3 regions of the Rhodopirellula sp. SH410 genome follow, and region 1 is predicted to be linked to each of the others. Evidence: riboswitches for the same ligand, from Rfam matches in the RefSeq annotation. Region 1 holds a riboswitch; each other region holds the start of a gene.
What was found. A riboswitch is a leader RNA that binds a small molecule or an ion and turns the genes downstream of it on or off. The one in region 1 is predicted to bind cobalamin.

Region 1 (5,613 bases):
CACGGCCGCCCACGTGTCGAGAATGGAGTCCAGAGAGTTGTCGGCCGGGCGATAGTCGGCCAGCATCACGGTGACGTCACCGATGGCGTTGCCCGTTGCGTCAACACCCGTGATGGTCAAACGCAGGAAATCAGCATCGTCACCAGTGGTTCCCCCAAACGGCTTGGCGAACCCGTCACCCTGCTGCATCGATAATGCGGCATAGGTCGTGTTGGTGACATATAGCGAATCGAAGCGTGAGCCACTGGTCGGGTCCAGCGTGATCGTCGGAGGCGGCAGGGCACCGCTCGGTGATGAATCAAAGAAGCCAATGGCAAAGGTGTCCGAATCGTCGGCGCCGCTGCCGGTGATATTCGAATACTGATTGGTGTAGCCCGCCGTCGCCGTATCGGTGGTTTGTGAGAGCGACCACCCCGACCAACTTTGATAAGCCGTGGTGTAGTCATTGTTCAGCGAAATCTCCTCCTCGCTGAATCCTCCCGCGCCACTGGCACCATTATCGATCTTGTTCGCCCCGAGTCCGCTACCGAGCGTCTCGAAATCGATCACCGCTTCCCCCGTTTCAACAGCGTGGATCACGCCCACGCCATCGACATCCAACCCCGCGGACTGGAACGTCGGTGTCGGGTCGTAGATGGAGTCGCCCGTCGCATCGCGTGTGACCCCATCGCCCACGATATCGATCAAACGTACGTATTTGACCGAGGTCACGTCGATGCCGGCCTGATCACGAAGTTCCGCCAGATCGAACGGTGTGCCAAACCCACCCCGATACTTGCCGGCGAGATTATGGAGGTTGGTAGGATCGACCGCACCGAAGCTTGCGACGGCCGATGGCGTCTTGGAATCCGCCGCAAAGCGAAAGTAGTTCACGCCGTCCGAGGAGACTTCAACAAACCCAAGTTCGAGGAACGTGTCGTTGATCGAGTTTTCGAATACGGCAAAGTCAGCGCCGAGTCCGTCACGGATTGGCGTATCAAATGCCAAGGTGATCGATCCACCACGACCGAGTGAGACGATTGAATCGAAGTTCCCCTCGGCGGGTCCCAACGCGTTGGACGTGTCCTTCCAGAGATCGTCAACGTCGCTGCCGGGGGAGTAATCTGCGACGGTGGATGCCCAGCCCACCAAAGCGGGGTCCGTGTGACTGATCGCTGTGGAACCAGGCTGGCCGGCGGCGGGGGCATAGGGGCCCGCGGCCAACAAACGACGGCCCTCGAGTGTTTGGACCAAGAGGCGGCGGGACGGTCGTCGGGTTCGTTTTTTCTTCATGAAAAGTCGTTGATCGTGTAGGTTGTCTTAGCTTGAATTTTCGAAATAGCACGATTGCTGGAAATCGCCTAGTAGCCCGCCGTCACTTCATGTCCGTTACGAGTGCACAACGCGGCCAAAATCTGCATGTCGATCTGTTCGACGAGGAAGCGTGTCGAGCCGTCGGCGAACATCGTCATCACGCCGCCGGGATGGAAACTCCGCATGTCGTTCTCAAAGGCGGGGGCTGTGTTGGGCGGGAACGCTTGGTCAAACAAATTCCGTCCACTGATCCATTGACCATCCGGGAAATCGGCGTCCTCGGTGACCATGATGGTGTGGGAACTGCCGTCGAGAATGTCGCGAAAACCGAGCGATTGGTCATGGATCATCATGCCGCGGGGCGGGGAATTGGTGCTCACGATTCGTTCGCCGTACATGCCTCCATAATCCGTCGCACCGAGACCCCCTCGGAGTGGTTCTGATCGCGGCGTGCTCGGACACAGATATGCCTGGACCGGGGTCTGAGCGGCGACGGAGTTGACGGGATCGTCATAGGCACGGCGGTAGTCGATCCTCTCAGCCAGCGCATTTTGTTCCAGGTACGGGAGGATGAACGCCGACCAAGCGAACTGTTTCCCATGGGCATATTGCGGCCGGACTTCGACAGCACCGGGCGGGAAGCTCCCCATGGCCGAGTGGTAGTTGTGAAGTGCCAAGGCGACTTGATGCAAATTATTTTGGCATGACGCCCGTCGCATCGCTTCGCGCGCCGCTTGCACGGCCGGCAAGAGCAGCCCGACCAGCACGCCGATGATGGCGATCACGACGAGCAGTTCGACGAGCGTAAAACCAGTACGGCGAAGTGGCGTGAGAGTGATGATGGGAACTTGGGCTCCTGGATTCCATTTACCTGCGGCCGATCGTTGCAAGGGAGAGCGCATTTCCAACCGGCTGCCAGCGAACAATCAGCCCCCCCCCCTCGCCTACGACATAACGCAGCGGGAGTCTCGGCCAATCGCACAAGAAACGAAACGGGTTCGTGACGCTGACCCCACCCAAGAAGGTCCACGCGAGATCCAAGTAGCCCACGAAAGGTACCCAAGGTCCACGCTCAACGCCCGATACCAGGTAGGTCTTCTGACTCCCGACGCGATCCGCACTCCCAGCCTTCTCGCCGAATATTCGGCAATGGCAAAGAGGGAGGAGTGGGGTTCGAACCACCGCAAAACACGCGGAAAAATGGCTCGTGGCGTCGGATACAGCGGCCGGGCCGTCTCGGAATCTCACCGAAGTTCCCTGTTTTCGCGTCGCCCAAAATGAACTGACGCGGCACCAAGTATCGTTGAACGGAGTATCAACCCAGGTCGCTCGATTGTCAATGCGGATAATCCCTGATCGCTCGGCCAATCAGAGGTCTCGATCGCCGAGCGAACCAGGACTCGGTACACCCCCGAGGGCGTGGGGGGCTCAGCGACCGCGAATGAATAGCCCCGGGTAGCGACGCCCGCGAGAACGTGGATTCCACCGTCTGGCGACGGTAGCGACTTTTGATTTGACGCGTTGGATTGCCTCGCTGTCGCTCTAATTGCCCAATTGACGAGGAAATGCGGCGGGTTGACCAAACCAGGGCGGATGAAATCCGGTCCGGACCGCCAACAGCACCGCTTTTCCATGCTGGTGTTCGGGGCCGTGGGTGTAGTCCCATTCCAATCGCTCCTCATAACGCAGAATGCGCAAGTTCGATGATTCCCGGACTGCCATCGCTGCTAACTGGTTGGGTTTGAAATAATTGATCACCGCACCGGCCGTTTCACTGACCGGCTCGCGACTGGTGTTGCCAGGCGGCTGATCGCTACCGGGATCTTCGGTCGTATGGACTTGTACGTAGAGAAACCCCGTTTCGCTGAGCGCGTCACACATTCGCTGCCACACCTGATCGGCATCGACCGCGGGGATATGATCGAGCACGGTCGTGGCGATCACAGCATCGTAATGTCCCGTGGGAAACTCAGCGTTGCGGACATCCGCCACATGCGTCCGGACGCGGTCGGTGACGCCCTGCCGAGCAGCCCGCTCAGCGATCCTCGCCAGTCCTCGTTCACTCAAATCGACCGACTCAACTTGGTAGCCGGCCTTTGCCAGCGCCAGTGTATCGCGTCCCGCACCAGCCCCGAGGTCGATCGCTCGGCAGCCTGGTTTCCCATGCCCCGCCATCTGGTCGAGATAGGCCGACAGAGATGCCGATGGCTCGTCGCCATACGCAACGTCTTCGCGATCATAGGCGTCAAAAAAGAAATCAGTCGGGGGTGTGGAAGTCACGTTGAATCATCATGGGCAGGTTTGAAATCGAGACCAGGTACGGCGGGTCACGAAAAAAGCGAGCAGACAACCTTTCGGCGGGTGCTCGGTGCGGAACCAGAATGATACCGGACTGGCACCCGCTGGCAAACGCGACGCATCCGTCGTCAACGAGCTCACCAAAGAATTCCGCTCGTTCGGGTCGCTCAAAGGCGTATACTAGGCGGGTTGGAATTGCACACGATTTTGGATCGCGAATTGGTTAGGACCATAGTGATGGACATCCCCGCTATCACCGACCCGCCGCCGGCCCCGCTGCTCGCTGGGGTGAAACGGCGCCTATTGACCGCTGGCAAACTTGCGTTGACCGCATTTTTGATGCTCAGCACATTCGCTTTCTTGACATCAGGGATGAGCCCCGGCGTCCCCCAAAGTCTGACAGCGGACACGGCCATCGGCGAGATCACGCAGACGGGCTTGGCGTCGGCGACAGCAAAGATCGATCCAGCTCGTCGGGCCTCCCAAGATCTGGCCTCCCAAGATCTGGCCTCCCGAGACGCGAAGTGGGGATTGGCGAGCGGCCGTGATCGAGCCGGCATTCAGGCACAGGTATTCGCGCAGTGGGAGGAACAGATTGCGTCGGCGGGGCTGACCGCTGCACCGCCCGCTGATTGGCTGACGATCTGCCGCCGGTTGTCCTTGGCGTTGGTCGGATCGGGAATGTCGCTGGAGGAAATCCGAGCGCTCGAATGTTTTCCGGAGAGTCAGCGGGTGGAACGGTATCGCGAATCGTTATTGACCGATGCGAGATTTCATGACTATTGGGCCGAGCGGTTTACACGGTTTTACGTGGGTGCCGATGAAGGACCTTTTCTCGTCTACCGTCGCCGGCGTTTCCGCACCTGGTTGTCCGACCAAATCGCGGCGCAGATGCCCTACGACGTGTTGGTGCGACGGTTGATCACGGCGGAAGGGTTGTGGACCGATCGTCCGGAAGTCAATTTTTACTCGGTAACGTTTGACAGTGGTGACGGACAACCGGACCCGATCCGGATGGCAGCGCGAACGTGCCGGGCGTTTTTAGGGATGCGAATCGACTGCATGCAATGTCATGATGATTTCCTCGGCAACGTTTCGATGGGTGACCCACAATGGATGAGTGGCGAAGGTGAATTCCGTGAAGGCACGCAGCGCGACTTCCATTCGCTCGCCGCATTCTTCACGGCCGCCAAATCGCATGGGTTGCAAGGCATTCGAAATACCAAAGCGGACTATCAATATCAGTATCTTTATGAGACCGAAGAACAATCCGTTGCTCCTGAGGTGCCCTTTCGCAGCGACCTTTTGCCCTCGGACGGGTACAGCGACCGCAAGCGACTGGCGACGTGGATCACGCACCCCGAGAACATTCAGTTCAGTCGCGCTTTCGTCGTTCGAGCATGGACGCTGTTGTTAGGGGGGCCACCATCGGAGTCGGTCGATAACTTGCCGCTCGACGAGACCCCCAGCCCGATCATCTTGACACTCTCACACGCGTTCATCGAATCGGGCTACGATATACGCCATCTGATTCGCTTGATCACCGACAGCCCCGCGTTTCGAGTCGACAGCCAATCACCGCCCGGCGATGAGGCGTTCGAGATCACCACCCGACACGAACGGGCGATGGCATCGTTTCCGATCACACGTCTGCGCGCCGAACAAGTCGCTGGCGCGATCATCCAAGCGGGCCGGATCAAAACGTTGGATCGGGAATCAGCCCTCGCACTACAACTGCAACAATACGGCTCACGCACCGACTTCCTGACTCGCTATGGCGATCTCGGGGAGGATGAGTTTAAAAATGAGACCGCGACCATTCCACAGCGTCTGGTGCTGCTCAACGGGAAACTCACCAGCGAAATGTCGAACTGGAATCCGGTGCTCAATACCTCGGCGCATGTTGGCATGTTCGCCGCTGACGACGCGGCGGTCGTCGAGTCGTTGTATTTGGCAAACCTTAATCGATATCCAACGGCACTCGAACGAGAACACTTTGTTGCCCGGATCTCCGGGGCGGAC
Region 2 (5,613 bases), 2.4 Mb from region 1:
TGCGCGCCGAGCCTTACCGTTTCGCAGCGTAGCCAGTCGGATCCGTTCGGTCTTGATGTCCAGTTCAGCCAGTTCTTTCAAATCGTCACTGGCGATCTGATAGCTGGCCTTGTTGGCTCCCGCGTAAACCATCTTGCGTTCGACCTTGGGGCTGACGGTGGCTTCAACGCGAAGCGCCAATTCAGCGAGCCGAGGGAAAAAAAGACCGGCGACATCGCCGGCAATAGAAGCCTTCGTTGATCCACTCGACTTCACCGCGAGCGGATTGAATGATCATCGGCTCGTCGTCGTCAGGGTCGTGCGGCTTGGGCACGGCTTTGCACTTTGGACAGCGAATGGGCTTTTCTTCGTCGGGCAGATCCTTGGCCGAATCGTTCAGTGCCATCGAACTGAGCAGATCGGTTAGGGCATTGGTTTCGATTTCCAGCTCATCGAAGGTCTTGGGCGTCCCGTCGTCGTGGTAACGACCACCATTGATTTCATTTAATTCCTTGGCGAGCTCGAGCGCTCGAGCGCGATTCTTGGGTGAAATGGCCATCCTAGCCCTCCTGGTTTATCCGAAGTGAACCGTGAAACCGGGATTCTGACCGATCTACAGATCAAAGGCCATGCCAATTGCAAACCGTCAGGTGCACTCCGGTGATCAGCATCCCTCAGATTTATCTTGACCTCGTAGTTGCCGCATGCTAGGGTTGAACTGGTCGCATCACCGCTCCGCGAGGAGTTCGATGTGTCCATGTCTAACCGACCCCACCCAGCCCCGATGGGCTGGCCCCGCCAGTGGTCGGTTTGTTCTCGGTTGATCCCTTTGGATCATCGGAGGATGCATGACTGCACCAAGTCATCGGTTCCCCACCGAGGCAGACTTCGTGCAAACCCCCGTGCGCAAAAAAATCATGATTAGGTCGGCTCTGCTGGCCTCATTCCTGAACAGACATTCACGGTCAAGGAGTGCCGAGCATGAGATCCAGTCGCCGAAATCCCTTTTTCGTCAACGCGATGGCTGCCAGTCTAGCCATTCTTTTTGCCGTGGCGATCGTCGCGCCAGCGAGCAGTGAACCCTCCCTGCAACATGGCCACTCGGAATTCGAAAGTCGTCGTGGTGGAGTTTTCATCACCAGCGATTTCCCGGGCGGGCGAATGAAAGATTGCTCGCAAATCAGCCCCGACACGTTTACCGTCACGATCGCTCCCGAATCGGCTCCGATCAACAATAGTGCTTGGTATGCCTTTCAGGTTCAGTCACAGAGTCCGAAAACGATCCGAATTCTCCTGCACTACGTGAACGGGTCGCACCGTTACGACCCCAAGATCAGTCGCGATGGCGAGAATTGGCAATCGGCGACCGACCTCGTCGTGGAGACGAGCGAGTCCGGCCAAGACGTCGAGCTGCGAGTTCCCGTCGATTCAAAACCGCTGTGGATTGCTGGCCAAGAATTGCTCGGCACCGACGAAGTATCGCAGTGGTCCGAACAACTCGCTGGATTGCCCTATGTCGAGCGCGAGCAGATCGGTCAATCGGTTCAAGGCCGGCCCGTCGAGCAATTGACGATTACCGAATGCGAAGCCCCGAACTACGTTTACATCATCGCTCGCCAGCATCCGCCGGAGGTGACCGGCGCGATCGGCATGCTGAACTTTGTCGACACTCTCGCCGGATCGTCCGACCTCGCCCAGCGTTTTCGCAAGCGTTTTGCTGCCTTGGTCGTGCCGACGGTCAACCCCGACGGTGTGCATCATGGGCACTGGCGTACCAACGCCCAAGGCGTGGACCTGAACCGCGATTGGTCCCATTTCACCCAGCCTGAAACCCGAGCGGTCCGAGATCGGTTGTTGGCGTGCCGGCGAACCGGCGACCGCCGGTTGTGTCTCTTCGTTGATTTCCACAGTACCTACAACGATATCTTTTACATCCCCGCACCCAACCCAAATGTGTTTCCGGTCGGATTCACCCGCCAGTGGTTCTCGTCCATCCAAAGCCGTTTTCCCGACTATGACGTCAACGTGGATGACAACCACAACGCCCACCGCAGCACGAGCAAAGCGTGGGTCAATAACACCCTCGGCGTGACCGCGGTCACCTATGAATTCGGCGATGAAACCGACCGCGAGATGATCAAGACGGTCGCGGGAGGCGCCGCCGAAGAAATGATGCGGTTGCTGCTCGAACTGCCAGGTCGCGACAGCGCCACGCCGATCGCAACAAAATCCAAAGCAACCGGCGGCACCAAGAAAACTCGGGGGGAAGCAAACCCAGACCGAGAGCGTGCGGACGAGCCCACGATTCAGCTCGTCTCCGGTGTAGTCGATGGCAAACCTGTGTTGTTGCAGTAGCCCCTCGCTCCCGTTGATCGATTGCCAGCGGCATTTTTCATCCTTGACAGCCGCGTTGCCATGCCTAACAATCCGGGCGTTCGTGGTGACTTGCTAGCAACTCTTGCTGGTGAGTGAACAGGGAACTCCGGTGTGATTCCGGGATGGTCCAGCCGCTGTGAACTGTCTGAGGTGTGTCCGCACACCCAAACCACTCTTCCTTTTGATCATGAAGGGCCATTGCTGATTCCGTTCAGCGAGAAGGCCGGAAGAGTCGTCGGCAGTGAGTCAGAAGACCTACCACGAAATAGACGTAGGGAGCCCTCTTGGATTGGGGAGTGCGTTGCAGCGAAGTGACCATTGCGTTTGGCCTGTGCCTTCGCGATCTCCATTCGCTGTTCAGTGAAAGAGACTGGGGTTCGGTTTTGCGCGTTTCCAAATTGAAGAAGCGTTCGGGGCTGCGCCTGGATCAATACAGGAATCATGGGCATGGGTTGGACAGCCGAACAGACGCTGGCGATGGCGGTGCGTAAACGGGATGGACGCGAAGCCGACTTCGATCGAGACCGCATCCATGGTGCGATTGAAAAGGCGTTCCGAGCGGAACTGAACCTGGCCAAGGCTCAGCCGCTGCCATCTGAAATGGTCGCGGATATCGCATCGATCGTGGATCAAGTCCACCAGCTGGCGGCCCAGTCCAGTGGTGATTCGGCAATGAATGTCGAGCAGGTTCAGGACATCGTTGAAATTGGCCTGATGCAGCGCGGACACTTCCGTGTCGCGCGTTGTTATATCCTCTATCGCACCGAACATGCGCGGATGCGTGCGGTACGCGGCGAGGACGGATCGCTCGATAGCATGGACAATACTCCCCCGCCGGAAACTCGAATCCATGTCGAGCTGGAACCGGGGGTCCAGGTTCCGTTTGACCGCCAGCGACTCGTTCGATTTCTCGAACAATGCCCCGAGGCCAAGCTCCCCGAAGTGGATACCGACGAGATCATCGCTGAAGTGATCCGAGGGTCCTTCAACGGGATGACTCCCAGCGATATCACCCGCGCCCTGGTTCTCGCCGCACGCAGTCGTATCGAGCGAGATCCAGCCTACGATGCCTTGGCCGCACAACTGCAGCGTTGGATTATCTACCGTCAAGCACTCCGCAAATCTCAGTTCGCTGACCATTTTGAGCAGGTGTATCGGGACCAGTTCGAACACTACATCATCGAAGGTATCCGCTGCGAACGACTGGCCGGTGAACTGCGCAACTTCGACCTTGTCAAACTCGCCGCCGCACTCCTGCCGGAGCGAGACAGCAAGTTTCGCTATCTCGGCCTGCAGACGATCTATGATCGGTATCTGCTACATAAAAATGGTCGGCGGATCGAGACACCGCAGTACTTTTGGATGCGGGTGGCGATGGGCTTAGCGCTCGCTGAAGGCGATGACCGGGATACCCGTGCGATCGAGTTCTACCGATTGCTGTCGAGTTTCCGTTTCACCAGTGCCACCCCAACACTGTTCAATTCCGGAACACCGCACCCGCAATTGAGCAGTTGTTACCTGACCACGGTCCAGGATGATCTTGAGCACATTTTCAAGTGCGTGGGCGATAACGCGATGCTGTCCAAATGGGCCGGTGGCCTCGGGAATGACTGGACGAATATTCGCGCGACCGGCAGCAAGATCCACGGCACCAACGGCGAGAGCCAAGGTGTGATTCCATTCCTGAAGATCGTCAACGATGCCGCCGTCGCAGTCAATCAAGGTGGCAAACGCAAAGGCGCGGTATGCGCCTACATGGAACCGTGGCATCTCGACTTCGAAGAGTTCTTGGATCTGCGCAAGAATACCGGCGACGATCGGCGGCGGACGCACGATATGCACACGGCCGCCTGGATCCCCGATCTGTTCATGCAGCGTGTTCGTGACGGTCAAAGGTGGACGCTGTTCAGTCCCGACGAAGTACCGGATTTGCACGACCTGTTCGGTCAGGGCTTCAAGACCCGGTACGAACAATACGAAACCGACGCCGCCGCAGGCAAAATTCGACTGCATCGCGAAATGCCCGCAATCGATTTATGGCGCAAGCTGTTAACACGACTGTTTGAAACCGGACATCCCTGGGTGACGTTCAAGGATCCCTCGAATATCCGTTCGCCCCAGGATCACGCAGGCGTCGTCCACAGCAGCAATCTATGCACGGAGATTTTGCTGAACACCAGTCGCGACGAAACTGCCGTCTGCAATTTGGGTTCGATCAATCTCGGCGATCATATCGTCGATGGTCAGCTTGATCGCGATCTGCTTCGCACCACAATCAAGACGGCGATGCGGATGCTCGACAACGTCATCGACATCAACTACTACCCCACCGTCGAAGCGAGAAACGCAAACCTCCGCCACCGCCCAGTCGGACTGGGAGTCATGGGATATCAGGATGCCCTGTATCAACTCGGCATACCGACCGCCTCGGCGGAAGCCGTCGCATTTGCCGACATCAGTATGGAAGCGATCAGCTACTACGCCCTGTTGGCCTCGAGTGAGTTGGCGGCCCAACGTGGCAACTACGAATCGTACGCGGGCTCGAAATGGGATCGTGGTTCGCTGCCGATCGATACGTTGGATTCACTGGAATCGGAGCGTGGTGAGACGATCGACGTCGATCGCAGCACCACACTGGACTGGGACGTCGTCCGGCAGAACATCGCAAAGCACGGGATGCGCAACAGCAATTGCCTCGCCATCGCGCCGACGGCAACCATCTCGACGATCGTGGGGGTGACCCAGTCGATCGAACCCACCTACAAACAATTGTATTCCAAGAGCAATTTATCGGGCGAGTTCACACAGGTGAACGTGGCGTTGGTCGATGCACTGAAGTCACGCGGGTTGTGGGACACCAACATGGTCGATGCGTTGAAGTACTACGATGGCGCGATTGGTGCCATCGCAACCATCCCCGACGACTTGCGTCTGCTATTTGCCACCGCATTCGAAATCGAGCCCTCGTGGCTGGTCGCTGCCGCCGCACGCCGGCAGAAATGGATCGATCAAGGACAATCACTCAACTTGTATCTGGCGGAACCCAGCGGCAAGGCGATCGATGCGATGTACCGTTCGGCATGGCAACAGGGGCTCAAGACGACCTAAGCACATCTGGGTAAGTATTTCGGTATAACTGGCAAGCTTTTTGCACCCATGTTGAGTTGGGAATCCTTTCTGATTTGCTAGCAAATGCTCGATGGTCGAGATTATGCGAAGCATCATGTTTCTCCCTGTTTCACGAACCGGGAGATTCAA
Region 3 (5,613 bases), 1.5 Mb from region 1:
TGGGGCTAAAGCGAGGCTGGATACCAACCCCACGGCTGCAAGGATCGATCGAGCGACAAAAGATCGATTTCGCTGAGCGGACACATTGGTCTTATCAATCACGACGATATTCCTCAAAAATTTGGAACGATCATCGCCGATCCTATTCAGAGTCTATCGAATAGGTAGCCATTAGGTGGGCGGCAGGCGGGGAGTGGGGGCCCGTTAAGGTGGCCACCACGCACTTAGCGTCAATCTAGTGGTGCGGACTTTGGCGGTCAAGGAAGATTTCCGCTGGGCGAACGCATCCTAGCTATTTTCAGGCCAGCCGTCTTTCAGGATTTTTTTCATTGCTGCCAAGGTCTGCTTGCTGACGTGGTGCTCGATGCCTTCGCTATCGATCGCAGCGGTCTGCTCGCTGACGCCCATCTTTCTCAAAAAGGACTTTACGATTTCGTGTCGCTGCCGCGATTTCACTGCCAATCGCCGTCCCGCCGCAGTGAGGTCGATTGGTTGATAGGGTTCGGTATGCACCAACCCGTCACGCTGTAGCCGTGAGATCGTATTGTTGACCGTAGCGTGTGTGACTTCGAAATGGCTGACCAAATCCATCGCACGGCAAATGCCCGACCGCTCGATCGCATCGGCAATCGCCTCGACATAGTCCTCGGCCACCTCGCTGGCGTGGTCGAGCCGGGTTCGGTGATGGCTGGGGACAGACATGGCGGCAAGTCAACTTTTCCAATGTAGCGGGCGGGGCGGAATAGAATATCCGATGCCTCATCATCGTGGAAGTTTGCATGAGCACCATGCCCTGATTTTTTGTAGCCGTGATCTTGAGCGACCGCGAACGAATCGACCGAGTCGCAGGTGCTCGCCAGAACGTGGATGATACCCTCTGGCGAGACGTGGCTAACTAGAGTCAGACGCGTTCTAAGGTCTCGGAGTCAATTAGCGGCTCAGCGAACGAAGTCGTTTGTAGCAGACCGCCATTCGCTGGTGATCATCGAAGCAATCAAAAATGCAGATCAGCCGCCACAGGCAGCACTCGCAATCGAGATCGACGTAGTCGTCGGATACGACCTCGCAAACCATTTGATACGCTTCACGGGGCATGTCCATCCGGATCATCAAAGTCGCGGCGGTTACTCGAAACTCTGCAATTTGAGGTGCCAGCAAGATGGCTCGTTCGACAGATTTCAAGCATTCCGATGGGAACTCGCCGAGTCGCGATTGAATGGCCGAAAGCTCGTGCCATAACAATGGCTCCTGGCGATCACGAGCCAGAGCGTTGCGGATCACGTCGGCTGACAGTTCGGGATGTCCGAGCGTCATCAGGTCATGCGAAATCAATCGAGACATCGCGGTGGCCAACGGGGCGGATACGCCGACCGTATAGAGCAGGCCGATGGCAGTTCGTTCCCGTCCGATTGCCAAGTACTGCAACGCCATGACCCGCGAGGACCATACTTCGAGCGGCACCAGTTCGCGGGCCCGCTCAAAATAAAAGACCGCTAGATTCGGTCGTCCCGCTTGTGCTTGCAGAAGTCCTCGTAGTTCCCATGCACCGCCGTGGTGAGGATGAACTCGGCAAATGATGTCGAGCTGTTCGAGCGCGGCATCGATATCCCCCGCAGACAGCACCAACGATAGGTCGTCGTAAAGTTGCTCAGCGGTGGGCTGGTTCATTGAACTTGCCATCGGGTCGATCTCCAGTGACAGAGTGATAGCCGAGTTCTCCCCGGCAGGTCGGGAATGCTTGGTGTCTTCGGACGCGTTGTCGGACCGGAGCCTACACGTTTCACTGGACAATCGACTGCGGGTTCTCTGCGTTTGTGCGAGAGAGTGAACGCAGCTGCCTTGATGAGATTTCTGAGATAGACAGCGACGGTCGCAAGGACAGTGATCATGCCAAAGCCTGCACAGATGAGTGCCCCATGCAAGAGAATCAACGAAAGGAAACTCATTGTTGGATTCCCCAAGACGGAGATGTCGCAGTGGCGGATTGCCCCTCTCGGATGCGTGTTGCCTTGTCTTCGCAATCGTCGGCCAAGTCCAAGAATCCGCGGCGGCCGAGCAGACCGCTAATCCGCGACAAGCAGCTTGCACAGGTCACTCGCTCAACATCGTCTTCATGGAACGTTCCGAGGGCGAAGATGGCCTCATCATCACGGTTGAGCTGGATGAGCAGCGATACCAGACCGATCCGGTAGTGCAAGTTGCCGGGATCGAGCTGCACAGCACGCTGCGTCAATGCCTCCGTTAAGTACAAGGGTTGGCCCGAACGCGCCGAGTAAAAGCCCATGTCGTAGTACGCTTGGGCGACCGAGTCATCCTTTTCGGTGACCCATTCGCAGACCTGCATCGCGAGTTGGGGTGAGTCGATCGCCTCAAGTCCCGCGGCGATCTGGAGCATTAACGCAGCCGGTAACTCCCTGCGAATTGCCATTTGCAAGTACAGGTCACGCGCCAGATCGATCCGGCGCAACTCCGCATAGCAGGACGCCAATACAATCCGAGTTTCGTCCGAGACCGGCGAGACTAGGCTCGCCTTCTCGATCGCATCGGCAGCCTCACGTGGCCGACCGAGATCGTGGCACGCCAACCCAAGTAACTCCAGCCAAGGGCCCTGTTCTTTCTCGGGCCCCCCGTCGTCGGCGGGCTGCTCTACCGCTTGGCTCGCCATCGCGACGACCTCAGCGAGCCGTCCCGCCTGATAGCGTGACCGAGCCAGCCGTAAACGCTCGACGCCGGCGAATTGCTGCGCTCGAAATTCCATCTCAGACATGATAAACCACCGATCTGCAAAGGCAGTCCTGCCACATCGGGCCAGAACTGCGCGTCAAGAAGCCCCACGCATCAATCGTGATGAGCGGGGGCAACCTGGGCGTGGCTGGCTGTATGATCTCGAGGCTGACCCGAAGCGGGCACATCGCGATCACACTAGCTTGCTGCGTCGCCAGCAATTGCTAATGAGAATTGCTCGCAATAGTACGCGGTCCATGTTTGAGTGTCAAGCGAATGAAGAAACAAAATGGTTTCGAGCCGCGCCGAATTGCCGGAGGAAGCCACTCAGGTGAGCAAAACCCGCTCGGTGTCGAAATGTCACCCAGATGCACCCACTCCTTTTCAACGGATTGTCCGAGCTACCCGGTGTGTTGCGGACCTACAATGCTGTCATGCCCATTCTCGGACGTAAAACGGAGCAGGCAAACGATCCGCTGTTTCCGACCCAACCCACACTGCTGAAGCCGTTGGGGAAAAACGAACAGGACCTTTCTGATTCTTGAGACCTTCGTGAAATCGTTGGAAGAGCCCAAGTTGAGAGTTTGGGCACCACGCCTGCCCATCGCGGGTGCGGGTGAGTAGTGATCCCGGTTCACGGACAACAGCTCCCGATGGCGGTTGACGCGTTGGGTGATGCTGGTAACAATCCCGCCGTCCAAGGTGATTGGATCGGTTTCTGCCGATCTGGTTAACAGGGAACTCCGGTGCAATCCCGGGACGGTCCAGCCGCTGTGTTCCACCTGCGATAGAAATTAATCGCACCCGACGCTCTTTCTTTTGAAGTGCCATTGCCCGCCCAGTGCTCGTCAAGCCTCGTGCTTTTCAAGTCTTGTGCAGGTGAGAAGGCAGAGAGTGTTCAGGATGGTGGTGAGTCAGAAGACCTACCTTGAGCAAGACGTTTCCGTGCCTTCTCGGATTGAGGCAAACGTTGCAGTGCGCTGGTTTCGAACATTTGTTCGAAACTCCCCACAGGCTCACTGGATGATCCATTCCATTCTGCGTTCGTGCTCGCTCGGCGAGGTGATTCGGTTGTGGAGTTGCGTTCCCACGTAGCGTCGACCGAGAGCTGAGCCTTGCCAACGAAGCAGTGTGTACCTGCGTCAAGGTTTTCTGATGTCCACTCTTCGCATTTCTGCGTTCTTGTTCCTGTCGTTGGTCTGTGTGATGCACACCCACGCGGGCGTCTACTCCAGCCATTCTGGATTCACTCCTGGAGCCACTGACAATCCCATTGCCCGAGGCGATATAGCGACGTTTGAGTCGTGGGTAGTCGACTACCGTCCCTCGCCGGGAGTCGGACCGAATTTCCAAGACTTTTCGGCGGGGCTGACATCGTTGGGAGACCGGTACAGCCCGGTCGCACGGCCGGGCGGAATCGGTACGGGTTTCGATTCACGCTACCGACCCGCAACGGGTACCAAGCCCAACGCGTTCCACGCTGGACTTGGCAGCAGCACGTCGTTCGGCGGCGATGTCAACGACCCCAGTGATACCTATGGTTTCCTTGGCATCGACGGTGCGGGTTCGATCACACTGGGCTTCGAGACTCCGATTGCCGATGGCGTTGGCGCCGACTTCGCCGTATTTGAAAACGGTTTTGGATTTGGCGGTCCCACCTCGCTATTCGCGGAGCTGGCTTATGTCGAGGTATCGTCCAACGGTAGTGACTTTCTGCGGTTCTCATCGATTTCATTGAACACGGCACCGACCGTCGCAATGGGGGCATTTCAAGGGTACGACGCTACCAATATTTATAACCTGGCTGGTAAGCATGCCAACAATTGGGGAACGCCATTTGATCTGAGCGAATTGTCGCCGAGTGCGTTGGTTCAATCGGGTGCGCTGGATCTCAATAGCATCCGATACGTACGTCTGGTCGATGTGGCGGGCAGCGGGGATCTCATGGATGGAAACGGTATTCCTGTCGCGGGGATTGATCGAGACTCATTGGGCAATGCCATTCTAGACAACTACGCCACGTTCGACTCAAGCGGGTTTGACTATGTCGGTCTCACCAAAGGGGCGGTGGGTGTGCTCAATGTGGCGGCGGTCCCCGAACCAGCCAGCTTTGCGATTTTTGCGGTGGCGACGTGCGGGCTGTTGTGGCGTCGGCGAAGACGTACGTTGAACTCACTGCGATCGTGGCTTGTGTCAGTCCGATGAGCAGCTTCTTTCAATCAACTCGTGTCGACTCATCCGCTGATGCTGTCGAGTCACCTTGCAACCTGGTCTGCACGCTCGACAGTGAGGCGGTCTGTATCGGCTGTGGTCGGACAAACGACGAGATCGTAGATTGGTCGTCGCTGGACTCTGACCAGCAGTCGGTTGTGATTGTGGCCGCTCGCTCGCGTCGGCAGTCGCGGCGGCCATGTGCTGGTCACGATCGTACCGCATTCACACTGACCGAGTTGTTGGTTGTGATTGCGGTGATCGGAGTGCTGGTTGCTCTGCTATTGCCCGCCGTGCAATCGGCTCGCGAGGCGGCGCGGCGAATTCAGTGCGCCAATCATCTCAAACAGGTGGGACTTGGTTTCCACAGCTACCACTCCACCTTTGAGAAGTTCCCTGTTGGTGGCGCGGGGGCAGTGAGTGCGACGAACGTCTTTCTCCGAACGATGTGGCGGCCGAGTTGGGGAGCCTCGCTGTTGCCCTATATCGAGCAATCAGCGTTGTCAGAGAAAATTGATATGGACGTTCCCTATCTCGACGACGTCAATCACGCTGGCGGTGCGGAAGTCGTGCCGACCTATCTGTGCCCGTCCGCTCCGAAGTCAACGCTGCTGCGTCCCAACGGCGACACGCCCACATCGACAGTGATGTTCGCGAGAACGGATTACGGTGGGAACT

Region 2: linked by a shared signal. The riboswitch ahead of SH410x_RS29500 (ribonucleoside-diphosphate reductase subunit alpha) and the one ahead of SH410x_RS08595 (DUF1559 family PulG-like putative transporter) in region 1 are both predicted to bind cobalamin.
Region 3: linked by a shared signal. The riboswitch ahead of SH410x_RS14125 (PEP-CTERM sorting domain-containing protein) and the one ahead of SH410x_RS08595 (DUF1559 family PulG-like putative transporter) in region 1 are both predicted to bind cobalamin.

Annotation. Positions count from the first base shown of each region.
Region 1 covers NZ_CM147949.1:2,310,023-2,315,635, reverse strand. The annotation lists gene SH410x_RS08600 (DUF4465 domain-containing protein) at 1-1,272, opposite strand, end outside; gene SH410x_RS08595 (DUF1559 family PulG-like putative transporter) at 1,341-2,183, opposite strand; cobalamin riboswitch at 2,365-2,606, opposite strand; gene SH410x_RS08590 (class I SAM-dependent methyltransferase) at 2,836-3,573, opposite strand; gene SH410x_RS08585 (DUF1549 domain-containing protein) at 3,829-5,613, shown strand, end outside.
Region 2 covers NZ_CM147949.1:7,996,531-8,002,143, reverse strand. The annotation lists gene SH410x_RS29515 (hypothetical protein) at 1-180, opposite strand, end outside; gene SH410x_RS29510 (hypothetical protein) at 182-538, opposite strand; gene SH410x_RS29505 (M14 family metallopeptidase) at 1,000-2,334, shown strand; cobalamin riboswitch at 2,401-2,632, shown strand; gene SH410x_RS29500 (ribonucleoside-diphosphate reductase subunit alpha) at 2,803-5,463, shown strand; gene SH410x_RS29495 (IS630 family transposase) at 5,548-5,613, shown strand, end outside.
Region 3 covers NZ_CM147949.1:3,851,217-3,856,829, reverse strand. The annotation lists gene SH410x_RS14150 (DUF1549 domain-containing protein) at 1-102, opposite strand, end outside; gene mntR (manganese-binding transcriptional regulator MntR) at 289-702, opposite strand; gene SH410x_RS14140 (tetratricopeptide repeat protein) at 931-1,680, opposite strand; gene SH410x_RS14135 (tetratricopeptide repeat protein) at 1,943-2,767, opposite strand; gene SH410x_RS14130 (hypothetical protein) at 3,093-3,269, shown strand; cobalamin riboswitch at 3,408-3,669, shown strand; gene SH410x_RS14125 (PEP-CTERM sorting domain-containing protein) at 3,880-4,929, shown strand; gene SH410x_RS14120 (DUF1559 family PulG-like putative transporter) at 4,926-5,613, shown strand, end outside.